DNA from 2 places in the Arthrobacter sp. Ha26 genome. Region 2 is predicted to be linked to the other one. Evidence: riboswitches for the same ligand, from Rfam matches in the RefSeq annotation. Region 2 holds a riboswitch; the other holds the start of a gene.
What was found. Region 2 has a riboswitch for glycine ahead of gcvP (aminomethyl-transferring glycine dehydrogenase). Riboswitches for the same ligand answer to the same signal wherever they lie in the genome.

Region 1 (7,767 bases), on a different contig from region 2:
CCGAGGTCGAAGGAGACGGTGACCTTCGACGGGGTGTCGGGGCCGCCGACCAGCTCCTCTGCGCCCCCGACGCTCGCATACATCTCGCGGCTGCCGAGCATGACGTACTGCTCGGGCGCGATCGCGAAGCATGACACGTTGTGATCGGACATCTCGGGGTTGAGGGTCCAGCCGAGGGCGGTGTAGAAGGCGGTCGCACGCTCGACGCTCTCAACCGGGCAGGTAATGAAAAGGCTCATGCGGCCATACTTGCAAAATGCAAGTGCGGCGTCAAGCCTCCCCGCGCTGACGATTTGCGGGCGCGTAAAAGCACATTCAGAGGTACTGCCGAGTGATAGGGACCAGACAGTCGCCTCAAAACACCTCGCCACGAGATCCTTGGATGGCCCGAAGCCTGATTCGACGTCGGGTGCTCAGCTCCTGGTCTGGTAACTAGTGAGGACCACACCGTCGGGGAACGTCCGGGTCTCCATCAGGTTCAGATTCACCCAGTTGTCCAGTGCTGTGAAGAACGGAGTGCCACCGCCCACCAGGACCGGGTGGGTAACGAGTGTGTACTCATCGATCAACCCTGCCCGCATGGCTGCCGCCGCGAGGGTGGCACCGCCGATGTCCATGGGGCCGCCGTCGTCGGTCTTGAGCCGGGTGATCTTGGTGACCGCGTCGCCGCTGACCAGGCGACTGTTCCAATCGACCCCGCTGGTGGTCGAGGAGAACACCACCTTCGGCATGTCCCGCCAACGCCGCGCGTACTCGATCTGCGCCGGTGTGGCACCGGGCTGCTGGTCGGCAGTCGGCCAGTGGGAGCTCATCGTCTCCCACAGCTTGCGCCCGTACAGCGCCAGGCCCGTCGCCGCCACCCGGTCGGACCACCACTGGAACAACTCGTCGCTCGGCACGCTCCAGCCAAGGTCATCGCCGGGCGCGGCGATGTAGCCGTCCAGACTCAGGTTCATGGCGAAGGCCAATTTCCGCATGGCGTCAGCTTCCCATGAGTCCGTATTCGGCGTACAGACAAACAGGGGAACTCTTCAGTGAGATCACACGGAGGGTCGGTGAATCACCGCAGCCAGCGGATGCTGCGTAAAAGTGAACCCTTCATCTATCGCGGTACAGGTGCGGCATCGAAAACAGAGGCTCCGAGCTCCACCTTCGTTCCCCGAACGTTGGTGTGCGTCCAGATCTGTCCAGACGCTACTCGTTCAGCATTGCTGGAGTGACGTTGAACCGGACCGGCATCGTTGGCACCCCCGAGGCGCCGTCGCTCACGTCCGGAGAGGCGCTCCGCGCATCCAGTAGCATGGCTCCCAATCGGCCATCAACGGAAGGGAGTCGTGTCATGCAGTACGTCGTTTTGCAGGTAATCCTCAAAGAGAAAATGTGGGGAACCGGTTCGGGCAACCTGACCTCCTTGGAGAAGACCATCAACGATCAGGCCGCGAAAGGCTACCGACTCCACACCATCACAACCGCGAGCAGCGGGAGCAAGGGAATGATCGGCGGCGGTGACCGCATTCAGGCGACGCTGGTGTTCGAGAGCCTCAGCTAATTTCCGGCCGCCATATCCGACTGGCGAGCGGCGGCAAAGTTCCTATGGGACGGTCCGTTACAGCGTGCGTGGGTAGAGGATATGGAGTGTGGATAGAAGCGCTCAATGGCTTTCTGGACGGTCGGTAAGAATCGGTTTGCCCCCACTATGCGCCCACGTTGAGGGACGGCCGCAGCAGGGCATGGTTCAGCGTTATAGCATCGCCTGGTGATTGTGGCAGTTGAAGGTCCCAGTGCGGCCGGAAAAACGACGTGGTGCAGGACGGCAGCCGTCGAATTCGTGGCTGAATACGCTCCAACAGGTACCGAGCCGGACGGAAGTGAGGCCATGATCCAGGCGCGTTACTGGACCGACGTTAATTCGGCGCGCTGGTCGCAAGCACTGGACCTTGAAAACCGGGTTCTGGTGGCGGTCTGCGACGCGGATCCGATGAAACTGCACTACTCCTGGTGCTTGGCGCGGATCGGCGCCGCCCCGGCTTCGCGGTTTGCTTACGAGTTGGAATGCGTGCGCGAGGCAATGAGCCGCAAGAGGCTCGGATTTGCGGATGCCGTGCTGGTAACAGTGCCCGATGAGAAAACTTTGCGCCTGCAGAAGGCAGGAGATCCGGCCCGGTCCCGGCGCTCATTCGAGCTGCATACGAAGCTGCGCGAGCCCCTTATTGAGTGGTACCAGTGCCTGGATAGGCTGAAACCCGGTCACGTCGTGTGGGAGCTGCCTGCAGACGGCGTCGAATCAATCAGCGGAACTGCCTCCTACGCCGATCGATATGACCGGCGGCTGCTCGATGCACTCGTAGCCGAGCTGCCTGGACTCAAGTGAAGTCTCGGAATGCCGCTTGGCTAACGGGCAGGCGAGCCAGGTAGGCCAAAACCTGCAGCACCTCCTCACAGCAAGCGGACGACGGCGGGAAAGTCCCGCCGTCGTCCGCTTGCTTTACGTATGTCCCGCCCGAGGCGAGGGCCTGCTAGGCCTCGATGGTGACCCCGCGCCAAAAGGCGATCCGGTCCTCGATCTGCTTCGCGCGGGCCTTGGGGTCCGGGTAGTACCAGGCTGCGTCCACGTTCAGTTTTCCGTCCACCTCCAGCGAGTGGTAGCTAGCCTTGCCCTTCCACGGGCAGATGGAATACAGATCGCTGTCCCGGAGGTAGCCTGCATTGACTGCGTCGCGCGGGAAGTAGTGGTTGCCCTCCACCACCACGGTGTCCGTGGATTCGGCGATGACTTTTCCGTTCCAGATAGCCCGGACCATGTGGTTCCCTTCGGTAGGTGCCGCCGCATTCAGAATGCGCGCTCGTAGGGATGCAAACGGCCTGGCGGCCGCGATTGTTCCCCGAATGTGTTGGACGGGAGTCTCCATAGGCGGCCGACGGCGGTGCTACCGCGGGCTTTTGTCGATGACGCAGAACCGGTTCCCGTCAGGATCCGCCAGGACCACAAAGTCGGGGTCCGCCGGGTACAGGTCCCAGTCCACCCGTTGGGCGCCGAGTGAAACGAGCCTCTCCACCTCGGCAGCCTGATCATCCGCGTACAAATCCAGGTGGGTGCGCGGGTGCTCCTGGACTGGCGTCTCGCTCCGCATCAGTGCCAGCTGCGCTCCCGGCCCCGACGCCGGCACCAAAATCACCCAGGTCTCGTCGCCGGGCTCCCGCGGGACGTAACCCAGGGCGTCGTGCCAAAAAGCGGTTGCGCGGGCGACGTCATTGACGCCGAGGACGGTACTGCCGATGGTCAACATCAGCCCAGCCTAAACCCGTCCCCGGCGGCCGGACCAGACTCGCCTCCATGGGGGAAAACAACGCTGCCGGGCAGTCGGAACGCGTCCAAACGTGCCAAAATCCTCGCCGCCCACCAGGCCCTACTAGATATGTCGGAAATTTCCGACATATACTGATCTGGTGCTTCCTGATGTCTTCGGCGCCGTCTCCAACCGGGCACGGCGCGTCATTCTCGACGAGCTCCGCCAGGGTCCCCGGACTGCCGGCGAGCTCACCGGGCTGCTGAACCTCAGCCGCTCGGCGGCCTCCGAGCACCTCGCTGTACTCCGGGAAGCCGGGCTGGTCCGGGAGGAACGGCACGGCCGCAACCGGCTGTACCACCTCCAGCCCGGGGGCCTCGCCGAGATCGGCGGCTGGGTGAAGCACTTTGAGCACTACTGGAACCAGCGGCTCGACGCGCTGGCCGACCTTCTAAACGAGGAGAAACCATCATGACCGAGAACGCCATCCGGCTCGAACGCCGCTTCGCGCACCCCGCCGACGCTGTTTGGGCTGCGCTGACCACACCCGAACTCCTCGCGCGCTGGTGGGCGCCGGGGGATATCGCGCCGGTGGTGGGCCACCGCTTCACCATGGACATGGGCTCCTGGGGCCAGCAGCAGTGCGAAGTCCTCACCGTGGACCCGGGCACATCCATCAGCTTCCTCTTCTCGGAAGGCATACTGGACACCACCATCACCTGGCGGCTGGAACCGGTGGACGGCGGCACCGTCCTGCACCACGAACACGCCGGCTTCCGCCTCGACACCCCGATGGGCAAGCAGGCCATTGAGGGCATGGGCAACGGCTGGCCCGGCCTGCTTGCGCGGATCGACGGGGTTCTCGCTGGAGTTTCCTGACGGTAAGCAAGCGGACGACGGCGGGACGTTCCGCCGTCGTCCTGTCACCTCAGCGGGCGATCACGCAGCGGGCCCTTAACCCAGCAGGTCGTCCTGGTAGCACCAGCGCCAGTCTTCGCCCGGCTCGATGCTTCGCATGACCGGATGCCCCGTCGTTTCAAAGTGCCTGGAAGAGTGGGTTGCGGGGGAGGAATCGCAGCACCCCACCTGGCCGCACGCGAGGCACATCCGCAGGTGGACCGGCACCGTACCTTCCCTGCGGCAGTCCGCGCAGAAGGCATCCTTCGGCACGTCCCGCGACCCTGCGGACTCGAGGTGGCCGCACACCCCGCCTGGCCTCGCGATTCCTTCCCCGCCGCCCTCGCCGGAGGTATCCACCTCGTCCAGGGCCACGTCGAGCATGGATTCCTCAACGTCCAGCCGCTCCAGGACGTCGCTCAGGACTTCCTGCGCGTACTCGCCGCCGCGCCGCAGCTCCAGCACCTTTGACCGTTCGGCTTCCAGCATGGCAAGCCGTAACCGGGCATAGCGCTCGCTGGGCGTCGCCGTTTCCGCCGACGGGCGGCCCAGCCGTTCCCATGCTGCCAAACCGCGCTCCTGCGTGCGCCGTTTCAGCATGGCCACCACCTCCGGCGGATCGTCCTCCGTCCGCAGCTCCTGCAGGCGGGCCACACCAGCAGCAGTGGCCAGCTGCATCAGCGACGCCTTGTTCAGGGCATCCTCGCGCTGGTCCGGACCCTGCACCCGCAGGACGCGGACCAGCCCCGGGAGGGTGAGGCCCTGCAGTGCTAGGGTGCCGCCCACCACCACCAAGGCAGCGAGGATCAGCACTGAACGGTGCTCCAGGTCGGGAGGCAGCACCAGCACCGCCGCCAGGGTGACAACGCCCCGCATCCCGGCCCAGGAGACAATGGCCGGGAACTGCCAGGGCGGGTTCGGATCGTTGCGCCGGACGGCCGGAATCAGTCGGGGCAGGTACGTCGCCGGGAACACCCACACCGGCCGGAGCACCAGCACCGCCGCGAGGATCACCGCGCAGCCGGCCCAGATCCGTGCGGCACCAAGGGAATCATCCTGGACGCCCTCGATGATGGTCCGCACCTGCAGCCCGATCAGCAGGAAGACCGAGTTTTCGAGCAGGAACTGCAGCGTGTTCCAGTTGCTGCGCTGGCTCAGCCGGGCGGCGCCGTTGGGCATGGACGGCGCCTTGGTGCCCATCACCAACCCGGTCACGACGACGGCGAGGACACCCGACGCGTGGATCGCTTCCGCCGGGAGGTACGCCACCAAGGGGGCCACCAGCGATGTGGAGGTGTTGATCGCCACGTTCCGGATGCGCTTGCGTAGTTCGGTCAAAACGTAGGCCGCAGCGATGCCTACCACCAGCCCGCCGCCCACCGCGAGCAGGAAGTCCCCGGCGATCTCCACTGCGGACACGGACCCTGAGATGGCGGCGATCGCTGCCCGCAGGCAGATCAGCGCCGTCGCGTCGTTGACCAGGGATTCGCCCTCCAGGATAGTGACGATCCTGCGCGGCATCCCCACCTTCCGGGCGATGGCGGTTGCCGCCACCGCATCCGGCGGCGCCAGGACGGCGCCGAGCGCGAACGCGGCGGCCAGCGGAATCTCAGGGAACAGCCACGAAACCACCAATCCCACGGCAATCGTGCCGAAGATGACATAGCCCACCGAGAGCAGCCCGATGGAACGGCGGTTGGAGCTGAAATCGAACAGTGAAGTCCGCAGGGCCGCCGCGTAGAGCAACGGCGGCAACAGGCCAATCAGGACCAGCTCGGGGTTCAGCTCAATCCGCGGAACGAACGGGAGGAAGGAACCGGCAACACCGGCCAGCACCAGCAGCAAGGGAACCGAAATATTGAGTTTCCGGCCCAGCGCGCTTCCGGCGCAGACCACCGCAACCAGAACCAGAAGGCCCAGGGCGATTTCCATGGGGCTATTCTCTCAGGCCGGGAGCGCCCGGTGACCACCGCGGTTCCCCCGTGACGCCTTGGGAAGGGGCCGACGGCCGGCGTCCCGCCGTCGTACGCCCGCCCTAAAACGGTGCGGATTTGGCATCCCGGCGCCGAATCCTGTATGGTGTGAGCCGTGTCACCCACCAGTGGCACATGCTAATGATCTGCGGCGGGAGAGTCCTGCCGGTACGTTCTGCAGGCGCCGTAGGAGCAAATCCTCCCCAGGAATCTCTCAGGCCCACGTACCGCCGCGGCAAGGCAACTCTGGAAAGCAGTCCGGGCAACCGGGCTCACCGACGGTGCAAGTGGCGTCCCGCTGAACAGCAGGGCAAAGCAAAACTCTCAGGTCCAATACAGAGCGGGGAGGAACCCGAATCAAAGTGGCGATGTATGCCACCTGAATTATGGAGTTCCTCTCATGACGGTTCAATCGTCCCCAACCACCTTCGCTGACCGCCATATCGGCGCGCGCCGCCAGGCTGACATCGACACCATGCTCAAGGCCGTCGGCTATGACAGCGTTGACGGCCTCGTCGACAGCGCAGTCCCCGACTCCATCCGCCAGGACAAGCCGCTTACCCTCGAGAGCGCCCTGAGCGAAGTCCAGGTCCTCGCCGAGCTCCGCAAGCTGGCCGGCAAGAACAAGATGGCCGTGCAGATGATCGGCCAGGGCTACTACGACACTGTGACCCCGCCGGTGATCCGCCGCAACATCCTCGAATCCCCCGCCTGGTACACCGCCTACACGCCCTACCAGCCCGAGATTTCGCAGGGCCGGCTCGAGGCGCTGCTGAACTTCCAGACCATGGTGCAGGACCTCACGGCCCTCCCGGTGGCCAACGCTTCCCTGCTGGACGAAGCCACCGCCGTGGCCGAGGCTGTGCTGCTGATGCGCCGGGCCAACAAGAACAAAACGGCCAAGGACGGCAAGACTGTCCTGGACGCCGACCTGCTCCCGCAGACCATCGCCATCGTGCTGGGACGCGCCGAAGCCCTCGGCTTCGAGGTGGAGATCGCGGACCTCACCAACGGCTTGCCCGAGGGCGACATCAACGGGGTGGTTCTCCAGCAGCCCGGCGTCTCCGGCCGCGTCTGGGACCAGTCCGCCGTCATCGCCGAGGCTAAGGACCGCGGCGCCCTGGTCACCGTGGCCGCCGACCTCCTGGCCCTCACCCTGATCACCCCGCCGGGCGAGCAGGGCGCGGACATCGCCGTCGGCTCCACCCAGCGCCTGGGCGTGCCGTTGTTCTTCGGTGGCCCGCACGCCGCCTACATGGCCGTCCGTGAAGGCATGGAGCGCACACTCCCCGGCCGCATCGTGGGCGTTTCCAAGGACAACGCCGGTGTCCCCGCCTACCGCCTGGCCCTCCAGACCCGCGAGCAGCACATCCGCCGCGAGAAGGCCACCTCCAACATCTGCACCGCGCAGGCGCTGCTGGCTATCGTCTCGTCCTTCTACGCCGTCTACCACGGCCCCGACGGCCTCAAGGCAATCGCCGAGACCGTACACAACAACGCCCGCGCCCTGGCCACCACGCTGAAAATCGCCGGCCGCGAACTGGTATCCGACACCTTCTTCGACACCATCACCGTCCGCGTGCCCGGCAAGGCACACAAGGTGATCACCG
Region 2 (7,767 bases):
TGGACTCCTCCATCTGCTGCTGGGCTGCGTCTTCCTCGCCCTCGCGGACAATGAAGCCGCCACCCACCGAAAAGAACGTGGCCGTATGCAGGATCTCGTCCTCTGCATCGAAGATGGTGAAGGTCATGCCGTTGGTGTGCCGCGGCAGGACCGTCAGCGGCCGCAACACCATGTCCGTCACCCCGTAAGGCAGCGGCACGGCACCGGCCAACTGCAGGATCCCGGTGTCGGCAATCGTCGCCAGCCGTTGCTCCACCTCCTCGGGAAGGATCAGTTCCGGATGGTAGCCCTCCAGCCCCAGCAGGATCGCGGTCATGGTGCCGTGGCCGTGGCCGGTCGCCGCGAGCGATCCGTAGAGGTCCACGCGCAATGACGCCACACGGTCCAGGGCGCCGGTGGACTTCAGCTCCTCGGCGAAGACAGCGGCAGCCCGCATCGGCCCCACCGTGTGCGAACTCGAAGGCCCGATCCCAATGGAAAAGAGATCAAAGACACCAACAGCCATGTGCGTATTTCCTTAATAGAGTTTCGGTGCTGCTTGGGGGCAATTACAGGTCCCCGCCGTTTTTGGACGCGTACTCCAGTGCGGACAGCAGGGGCCCTTCAGACTCGGCAGCCACCTTGAAGAGCCAGCCGGCTCCGTACGGATCGTTGTTGATCAGGGCGGGATCATCCACAACTCCAGTATTGATCTCCACCACCTCACCCGTCACCGGCGAATACACATCTCCCGTTTTCGAGGCCTGCAGTTCCAAGCAAAGAACCTCGTCACCTAAGTGCCGCGGGTAGTCGACTCGAGCGCCCAACTATCGACCAGACGACGCGACCTCAGTCTCGACGCATTTGACCGCCCAAGTTGGTGGGCTGACCACTAGGGCTCGGTGGAGCCGGGCTTTTCGAAAGCGTGCCTCAAAGCGACGAAGGAGCAGCACGCGTGAAAAGTCCGGTCTGCCGGGACCGGACTCAAGCACGGACCGGAAAACTACCTGATGCGCTTGTAGAACGGGAGGTCGACGACTTCGAAAGGCTCTGCCTTGCCGCGCAGGTCGATGTCCAAAGCGGTGCCGGGCTGGGTGAACTCGACATCCACGTAGGCCATGGCCACGGGGTAGCCAAGGGTGGGGCTCGGCTGGCCCGAGGTGACTTCGCCTACCACGTTGCCGTCCTTGAGGACCGGGTAGTGGGCGCGGCCGGCGCGGCGACCCAGTCCCTTGAGTCCCACGAGCCTGCGCCCGGTGGTAGTGCCGGCGCCGGCTTCCTTCTTGGCTGCCAGTGCGGCTTTGCCCACGAAGTCGCCTTCCTTGGAGAGCGCGACGACGGGTCCCAGGCCTGCTGCGAAGGGATCGCCCTGCAGGGACAGCTCATTGCCGTACAGGGGCATCCCGGCTTCGAGGCGGAGGGAGTCGCGGCAGGCGAGGCCTGCGGGGGGCAGCTCTCCGTCGTCGGCGATGGCCACGAGGGCCTGCCAGAGGCCGGGGGCGTCGTCGTTGGGTACAAAGATCTCAAACCCGTCCTCGCCGGTGTAGCCGGTGCGGGCGAGCAGCAGGTCCAGCCCGGTCCCGCCCACGAGGAACGGAACCTCCACGGCGGCGTAGTACTTCAGTTCCGTCACGAGGCTGTGCTGGGCTGCGGGGACCAGGCGAAGCAACAGCTCCTGCGCCCTGGGGCCCTGGACCGCCACCAGGGACGTCGCGACGGAGGCGTCATTGACCTGGACATCGAATGCTGCGGCGCGGTGGGCCAGGGCAGCGGCCACCACTGCGGCGTTGCCGGCATTGGGAACCACCAGGAAGACGTCGGTGCCGTCGCCGGCAGCTGGCCGGCGGTAGGTGATGAGGTCGTCGATGATGCCGCCATCCTCGTTGCAGATCAGGGAGTATTTGGCTTTGCCCACTGCCATGGCGGAGATCTTGCCCACCAGCGCGTAGTCAAGGAACGCGGCGGCGTCCGGTCCGGTCACCCAGACCTCGCCCATATGGGAAAGGTCGAACAGCCCGGCACTCTTGCGAACGGCGTGGTGCTCGGCGAGCTCGGAGCTGTATTTCAATGGCATCTGCCAGCCGCCGAAGTCGGTAAAGGAGGCGCCCAGTTTTTTGTGCTCGTCGTAGAGGGCGGTGTACTTCTCAGTCATCGGGTGATCCTCTAGTTTTCGAACTCGGAAAGCGGCGGGCAGGAGCAGATCAGGTTGCGGTCCCCTGCTGCGCCGTCGATGCGGCCGACGGGCGGGAAGTATTTGTCCTGCCGGAGCGACTTCACCGGGAACACGGCCTGTTCCCGCGGGTAGGCGCGGTCCCAGTCGCTGCTGATGGCCGCGGCAGCGGTGTGCGGGGCGTTGCGCAGCGGGCTGTCCGTCACGGAGAACTCACCGTTCGCCACCTGGTCGATTTCAGCACGGATGGAGATCATCGCCTCAATGAACCGGTCCATCTCCCCGAGGTCCTCGGACTCCGTGGGTTCCACCATCAGGGTGCCCGCAACGGGGAACGCCAGGGTGGGTGCGTGGAAGCCGTAGTCGATGAGGCGCTTGGCCACATCCTCCGCGGTGACGCCGGTCTTCGCCGTCAGGTCGCGCAGGTCCAGGATGCACTCGTGCGCTACCAGTCCCCCTTCACCGGTGTACAGGACGGGGAAGTAGTCGTTCAGCCGGGCCGCGACGTAGTTCGCGGCGAGCAGCGCGGATTTGGTGGCTTCGGTGAGGCCCTGGCCGCCCATCAGCTTCACATAGGCCCAGGAGATGGGCAGCACGCCGGCGGATCCATACTTTGACGCAGAGATCGGGACGTCGTTGCCTTCGGTCCAGGTGGCCGCGTTGCCGGGCATAAAGGGTGCCAGGTGGGCTTTGGCAGCGACCGGGCCGACGCCGGGGCCGCCGCCGCCGTGCGGGATGCAGAACGTCTTGTGCAGGTTCAGGTGCGAGACGTCGCCACCGAACTTGCCCGGCTGCGCCAGCCCCACCAGGGCGTTGAGGTTGGCGCCGTCGATGTAGACCTGGCCCCCTGCCGCGTGGATGGCGTCGCAGACTTCGCGGACGTCACCGTCGTACACTCCGTGCGTGGACGGGTAGGTGATCATGATGCAGGACAGGGCGTCCTTGTGCGCCTCGATCTTGGCGTACAGGTCGGCGTGGTCGATGGTGCCGTCCGGCGCAGTGGCCACCACAACAACCTTCATCCCGGCAAGGACAGCCGAGGCGGCGTTGGTACCATGCGCCGAGGCCGGGATCAGGCAGACGTTGCGCTGCGCCTCCCCGCGGGAGTGGTGGTAGCCGCGGATCGCGAGCAGTCCGGCCAGCTCGCCTTGGGAACCGGCGTTGGGCTGGATGGACACTTGGTCGTACCCGGTGATCTCCGTCAGCTGGGATTCCAGGTCCCCGATCAGTTCACGGCAGCCTTCGGTCTGGGAGTCCGGGGCGAACGGGTGGATCGAGGCGAACTCGGGCCAGGAGATGGCTTCCATCTCGGCCGTGGCGTTCAGCTTCATGGTGCAGGAACCCAGCGGGATCATGGTGCGGTCCAGCGCCAGGTCCCGGTCGCTGAGCTTCCGGATGTAGCGCAGCAGCTGGGTTTCTGAGCGGTGGGTGTTGAACACCGGGTGCTGCAGGAAGTCGGAGGAACGTTCCACGGCGTCGTGCAGGGCAAAACCCTCTGTCACGTTGCCCAGCCCGGCACCAGAGGCTTCAACTCCAAAAGCTTCGAGGACGGCGTCGACGATTGCCGTCGTCGTCGTTTCATCCGTGGAGAAGCCCACGGTGTCCGCGTCGATGCTGCGCAGGTTGATGCCCTGGGCCTCAGCGGCAGCGATGATGCCCGCGGCTTTGCCCGGAACGGAAACGGTCACAGTGTCAAAGAAGCTCGTGTGCAGCACGTCCAAACCGGCGGCGGCGAGTGAGGCGGCGAGGGTCTTGGCATGGGCGTGCGCGGACCGGGCAATCGCTTTCAGGCCCTCCGGTCCGTGGTAGACCGCATACATTGAGGCAACGATGGCCAAGAGCGCCTGGGCTGTGCAGATGTTGGAGGTGGCCTTCTCGCGGCGGATGTGCTGCTCGCGGGTCTGCAGTGCCAGGCGGTAGGCAGGCACTCCGGCGGAATCCTTGGAGACGCCCACCAGGCGGCCGGGCATGGAACGCTCCAGGCCCTTCTGCACCGCCATGTAGGCGGCGTGCGGGCCGCCATAGAACAGCGGGACGCCGAAGCGCTGTGCCGAGCCGACAGCGATGTCCGCCCCCTGCTCACCGGGAGGCGTGATGAGGGTGAGGGCCAGGAGGTCGGCGGCGACGGTGACCAGGGCACCGCGTCCCTTCGCCTCAGCGATCACGGCGGTGTGGTCAAAAATCCGGCCTGAGGCGCCGGGCTGCTGGAGCACCACGCCGTTGATGGAACCGTCCGGCAGGCCCTTGGACAGGTCCGCGATTTCCACCTCGAAGCCGAGGGCCTCAGAGCGGCCCTTGACGATGGCGATGGTCTGCGGCAGGCAGTCGGCATCCAGCACCGTCTTGCCGTCGCGCGCATCTTTATTTTTATTGGCGCGGCGCATCATCAGCACGGCCTCGGCCACAGCCGTGGCTTCATCCAGCAGGGACGCATTCGCGATGGGCAGGCCCACCAGGTCCTGGACCATGGTCTGGAAGTTCAGCAGCGCCTCCAGCCGGCCCTGGGAAATTTCGGGCTGGTAAGGCGTGTACGCGGTGTACCAGGCCGGGCCCTCAAGGATGTTCCGGCGGATCACCGGCGGGGTCACGGTGTCGTAGTAACCCTGGCCAATCATCTGCACCGCAGTCTTGTTCTTCGCCGCGAGCCGGCGCAGTTCGGCGAGCGCCTCCACCTCGCTCAGCGCGCCACCCAATTCCAGGGCCGAGTCCTGACGGATGTCCTTGGGCACGGCGGTGTCAACCAGCGCGTCCACGGTGTCGTAGCCCACAGCCTCGAGCATGGTGTCGACGTCGGCCTGGCGGCGGGCCCCGATGTGCCGGTCAACGAAGGTGGCAGCCGGAGCGGTGGCGTCCGGGGAGGCGGAGGCCGGAATGGCGGAGGCCGGAGATACAGTCACGAGGAACTCCATAACTAAGGCGGCGCAGGGTACGCCACATCGATTCGGGTCCTCCCCGCTCTGTAACTGGACCTGAGAGTTTCCGCGTTGCCTGCTGGCGCGGGCCCCGCTTGCACCGTCGGTGAGCACAGCAGTCCAAGTCACCGGGACAGGATCCCAACGCGGACAGCGTGCTGCTTTCCAGAGGTGCCTCGCCGCGGCGGTACATGGGCCTGTGAGATTCCTGGGGAGGTATTGCTCCTACGGCGCCTGCTTGTACCTTCTGGCAGAACTCTCCCGCCGCAGATCAAAGGCTATTCATTTGGATTTGTCTTGGCACGCCCGGGGCGGCCAACACATGGACCAATTCTCCTATGGCGCAGGCTGTGGGGCAAATGGCAGCTAGCCCCTGAGCCGCTCCACGGCGGCCAGGAGTCCATCCACCTCCGCTTGCCGGTTGCCGGCCTTTCCGGCCGGCCCGCTCTCCCACATGGCGTTGAAGTACAAACCGTCCCCCATGTACAGCACAGCCTTTGCCATGGCCGCCCCCACGTCCTTGCCGATGAGCTCCAGCCACTGCTGCTGGATGGCTGCGAAGCGGCGGCGGGCCTCTTCATGGGCAACCTCAGCGAGGCGGGTAGCCGCAACGAAGGAACGGTCCATGGGGGTATCGGACCAGAGCGACGACCGGATGAAATAGGCGGCCGCCCCTTCGGGTGCGGACGCCATGGCAGCAAGGTCCTCCCCTGCCAGGTGGTCCAGCCGTTCAAGGGTGGCCGCGATCAGCGCCTCCTTGTTGGGGAAGTGATACAGCAGCCCGCCCTTGGAGACTCCTGCCCGCTTTGCCACCGCATCCAGCGTGGCGGCCCGCTCCCCCACGTCGATCAGGAGTTCTTCAAAGGCATCGAGGACTGCATCTCGCGCGACGGGTTTTCTGGCCATGGTTCCAATCATGCAGGCTCCTGAACCAGTTTCTTAACTATACCGTCTGGACGGTATAGTTAAGAGATGACCGCTTTCCCACCCACCCAGCAGGACCACACCCGCCTTAATCCGGCAAGCACCCACCGGCCGGCTACGGCCCGGGGGACGTGGCGCGACTGGCTCGCGTTGGCGTTACTGATGTTCCCGGTCCTCCTCGTCGCCGTTGACAACACCGCACTGACCTTTGCCCTGCCGGCAATAGCCCGGGCGCTGGATGCCTCCGGCGTCGAACTTCTGTGGATCGTGGACGCCTACCCGCTGGTATTGGCGGGACTGCTCGTCGCCATGGGGAGCCTCGGCGACCGGATCGGGCGCCGCCGGCTGCTGATCATCGGCAGTATCGGCTTCGCGGCAGTTTCAGCCGCAACGGCGTTCGCGCCCAGTGCCGGCTGGCTCATCGCAGGCCGCGCCGCCCTGGGCTTCTTCGGCGCGACGCTGATGCCCTCCACGCTGTCCCTGATCCGCAATATCTTCCCGGACCCGAACCGGCGCCGGCTCGCCATCGCCATTTGGGCGGCCGGGTTTTCCGGCGGCGCCGCCCTGGGTCCTATCTTCGGCGGCTGGCTCGTGGAGCAATTCTGGTGGGGCGCCGTGCTGCTGGTGGCGGTACCCATCATGCTGCCGTTGCTGGCCTTCGGGCCCGCCTTCATTCCGGAGTCCCGGGACCCTGCGCCGGGACGCGTGGATGCGCCGAGTATCCTGCTTTCGCTGCTGACCATGGTGCCGGTGGTTTACGGGATCAAGGAGTACGCCACCGAAGGACCGGGCCTCCTGGCGCTGGGAAGTGTCGCCTCCGGACTGGCCATGGGCGCCCTTTTTGTCCGCCGGCAACAGCAGCTGGAGAGCCCCTTGCTGGACGTGTCCCTGTTCCGCAACCGGGTGTTCAGCATGGCCATCACGGCGAACATCCTGGCCCTGTTCTCCTTCAACGGCTTTATCCTCTTCCTGGCCCAGCACCTGCAACTCCTCGAAGGCATGGCCCCTTCCGCCGCAGGTATGGCCATGATTCCGGCGCTGGTGGCCACCGTGGTGGCAGGCCTGGCCGTGGTGCCCCTGGTCCGGAAAATCCGGCCCGGCTTTGTGGTGGCGGCCGGGCTCGCCATGAGCGCGGCGGGGTACAGCCTGGTGACGTTCGGCAACCACGCCAACGGGCCGGCGATGCTGCTCGCGGCATTGGTGGTTCTGGCGCTGGGCGTAGGGACCGCTGAGACCATCTCCAACGACCTCATCCTGGGCAGCGCCCCGGCGGAAAAATCAGGAGCGGCAGCGGCTATCTCCGAGACGGGGTACGAGATAGGCGCATTACTCGGCACTGCCGTACTGGGCTCGATCCTCACGGCCTCCTACCAGCACAACCTGCGGCTTCCGGCCGGTGTGGCCGAAGCTGCCGGCGGCCAGGGCACCGCCCATGCCGGCCAGACTCTTGCCGGAGCCATGGAACTGGCGGCAGGATTGCCCGCTCCCCTGGCGGACGCCGTCCGGCAGGCCGCCGGTGCCGCCTTTGATTCGGGGGTGCATGTCACCGCGGCGATCGGGCTGGTACTGATGGCGACGGCGGCAGTGCTTGCCGCCGTCGTCCTCCGGAAAGTGCCCAAGGCCGGATGAGCGGCACGCCGCTGCCGTGCCGCGGGCACAAAGCAGCGCCCGGCGCTGGACAGGAAGTCCGGCGCCGGGCGCTGAAATTTCGTGCGCCCCGGGGTTACGTGGCGTCCGGGGCCGTGACGCTGGCGGTGGCCTTCATCGTCTCGGCGTTCACCA

Region 1: another riboswitch for glycine. It lies ahead of gcvP (aminomethyl-transferring glycine dehydrogenase); the one in region 2 lies ahead of gcvP (aminomethyl-transferring glycine dehydrogenase).

What each region holds. Positions count from the first base shown of each region.
Region 1 covers NZ_JBNHGX010000001.1:874,796-882,562, reverse strand. The annotation lists gene AC5RVY_RS04220 (VOC family protein) at 1-239, opposite strand, end outside; gene AC5RVY_RS04215 (dihydrofolate reductase family protein) at 414-977, opposite strand; gene AC5RVY_RS04210 (DUF4177 domain-containing protein) at 1,340-1,549, shown strand; gene AC5RVY_RS04205 (hypothetical protein) at 1,757-2,371, shown strand; gene AC5RVY_RS04200 (DUF427 domain-containing protein) at 2,517-2,801, opposite strand; gene AC5RVY_RS04195 (VOC family protein) at 2,928-3,287, opposite strand; gene AC5RVY_RS04190 (ArsR/SmtB family transcription factor) at 3,448-3,762, shown strand; gene AC5RVY_RS04185 (SRPBCC family protein) at 3,759-4,166, shown strand; gene AC5RVY_RS04180 (Na+/H+ antiporter) at 4,242-6,116, opposite strand; glycine riboswitch at 6,300-6,397, shown strand; glycine riboswitch at 6,399-6,506, shown strand; gene gcvP (aminomethyl-transferring glycine dehydrogenase) at 6,558-7,767, shown strand, end outside.
Region 2 covers NZ_JBNHGX010000006.1:19,018-26,784, reverse strand. The annotation lists gene AC5RVY_RS14360 (L-serine ammonia-lyase) at 1-505, opposite strand, end outside; partial or broken gene AC5RVY_RS14355 (glycine cleavage system protein H) at 549-728, opposite strand; gene gcvT (glycine cleavage system aminomethyltransferase GcvT) at 983-2,131, opposite strand; gene gcvP (aminomethyl-transferring glycine dehydrogenase) at 2,143-5,058, opposite strand; glycine riboswitch at 5,097-5,236, opposite strand; glycine riboswitch at 5,237-5,335, opposite strand; gene AC5RVY_RS14340 (TetR/AcrR family transcriptional regulator) at 5,428-5,967, opposite strand; gene AC5RVY_RS14335 (MFS transporter) at 6,034-7,614, shown strand; gene AC5RVY_RS14330 (Dps family protein) at 7,709-7,767, opposite strand, start outside.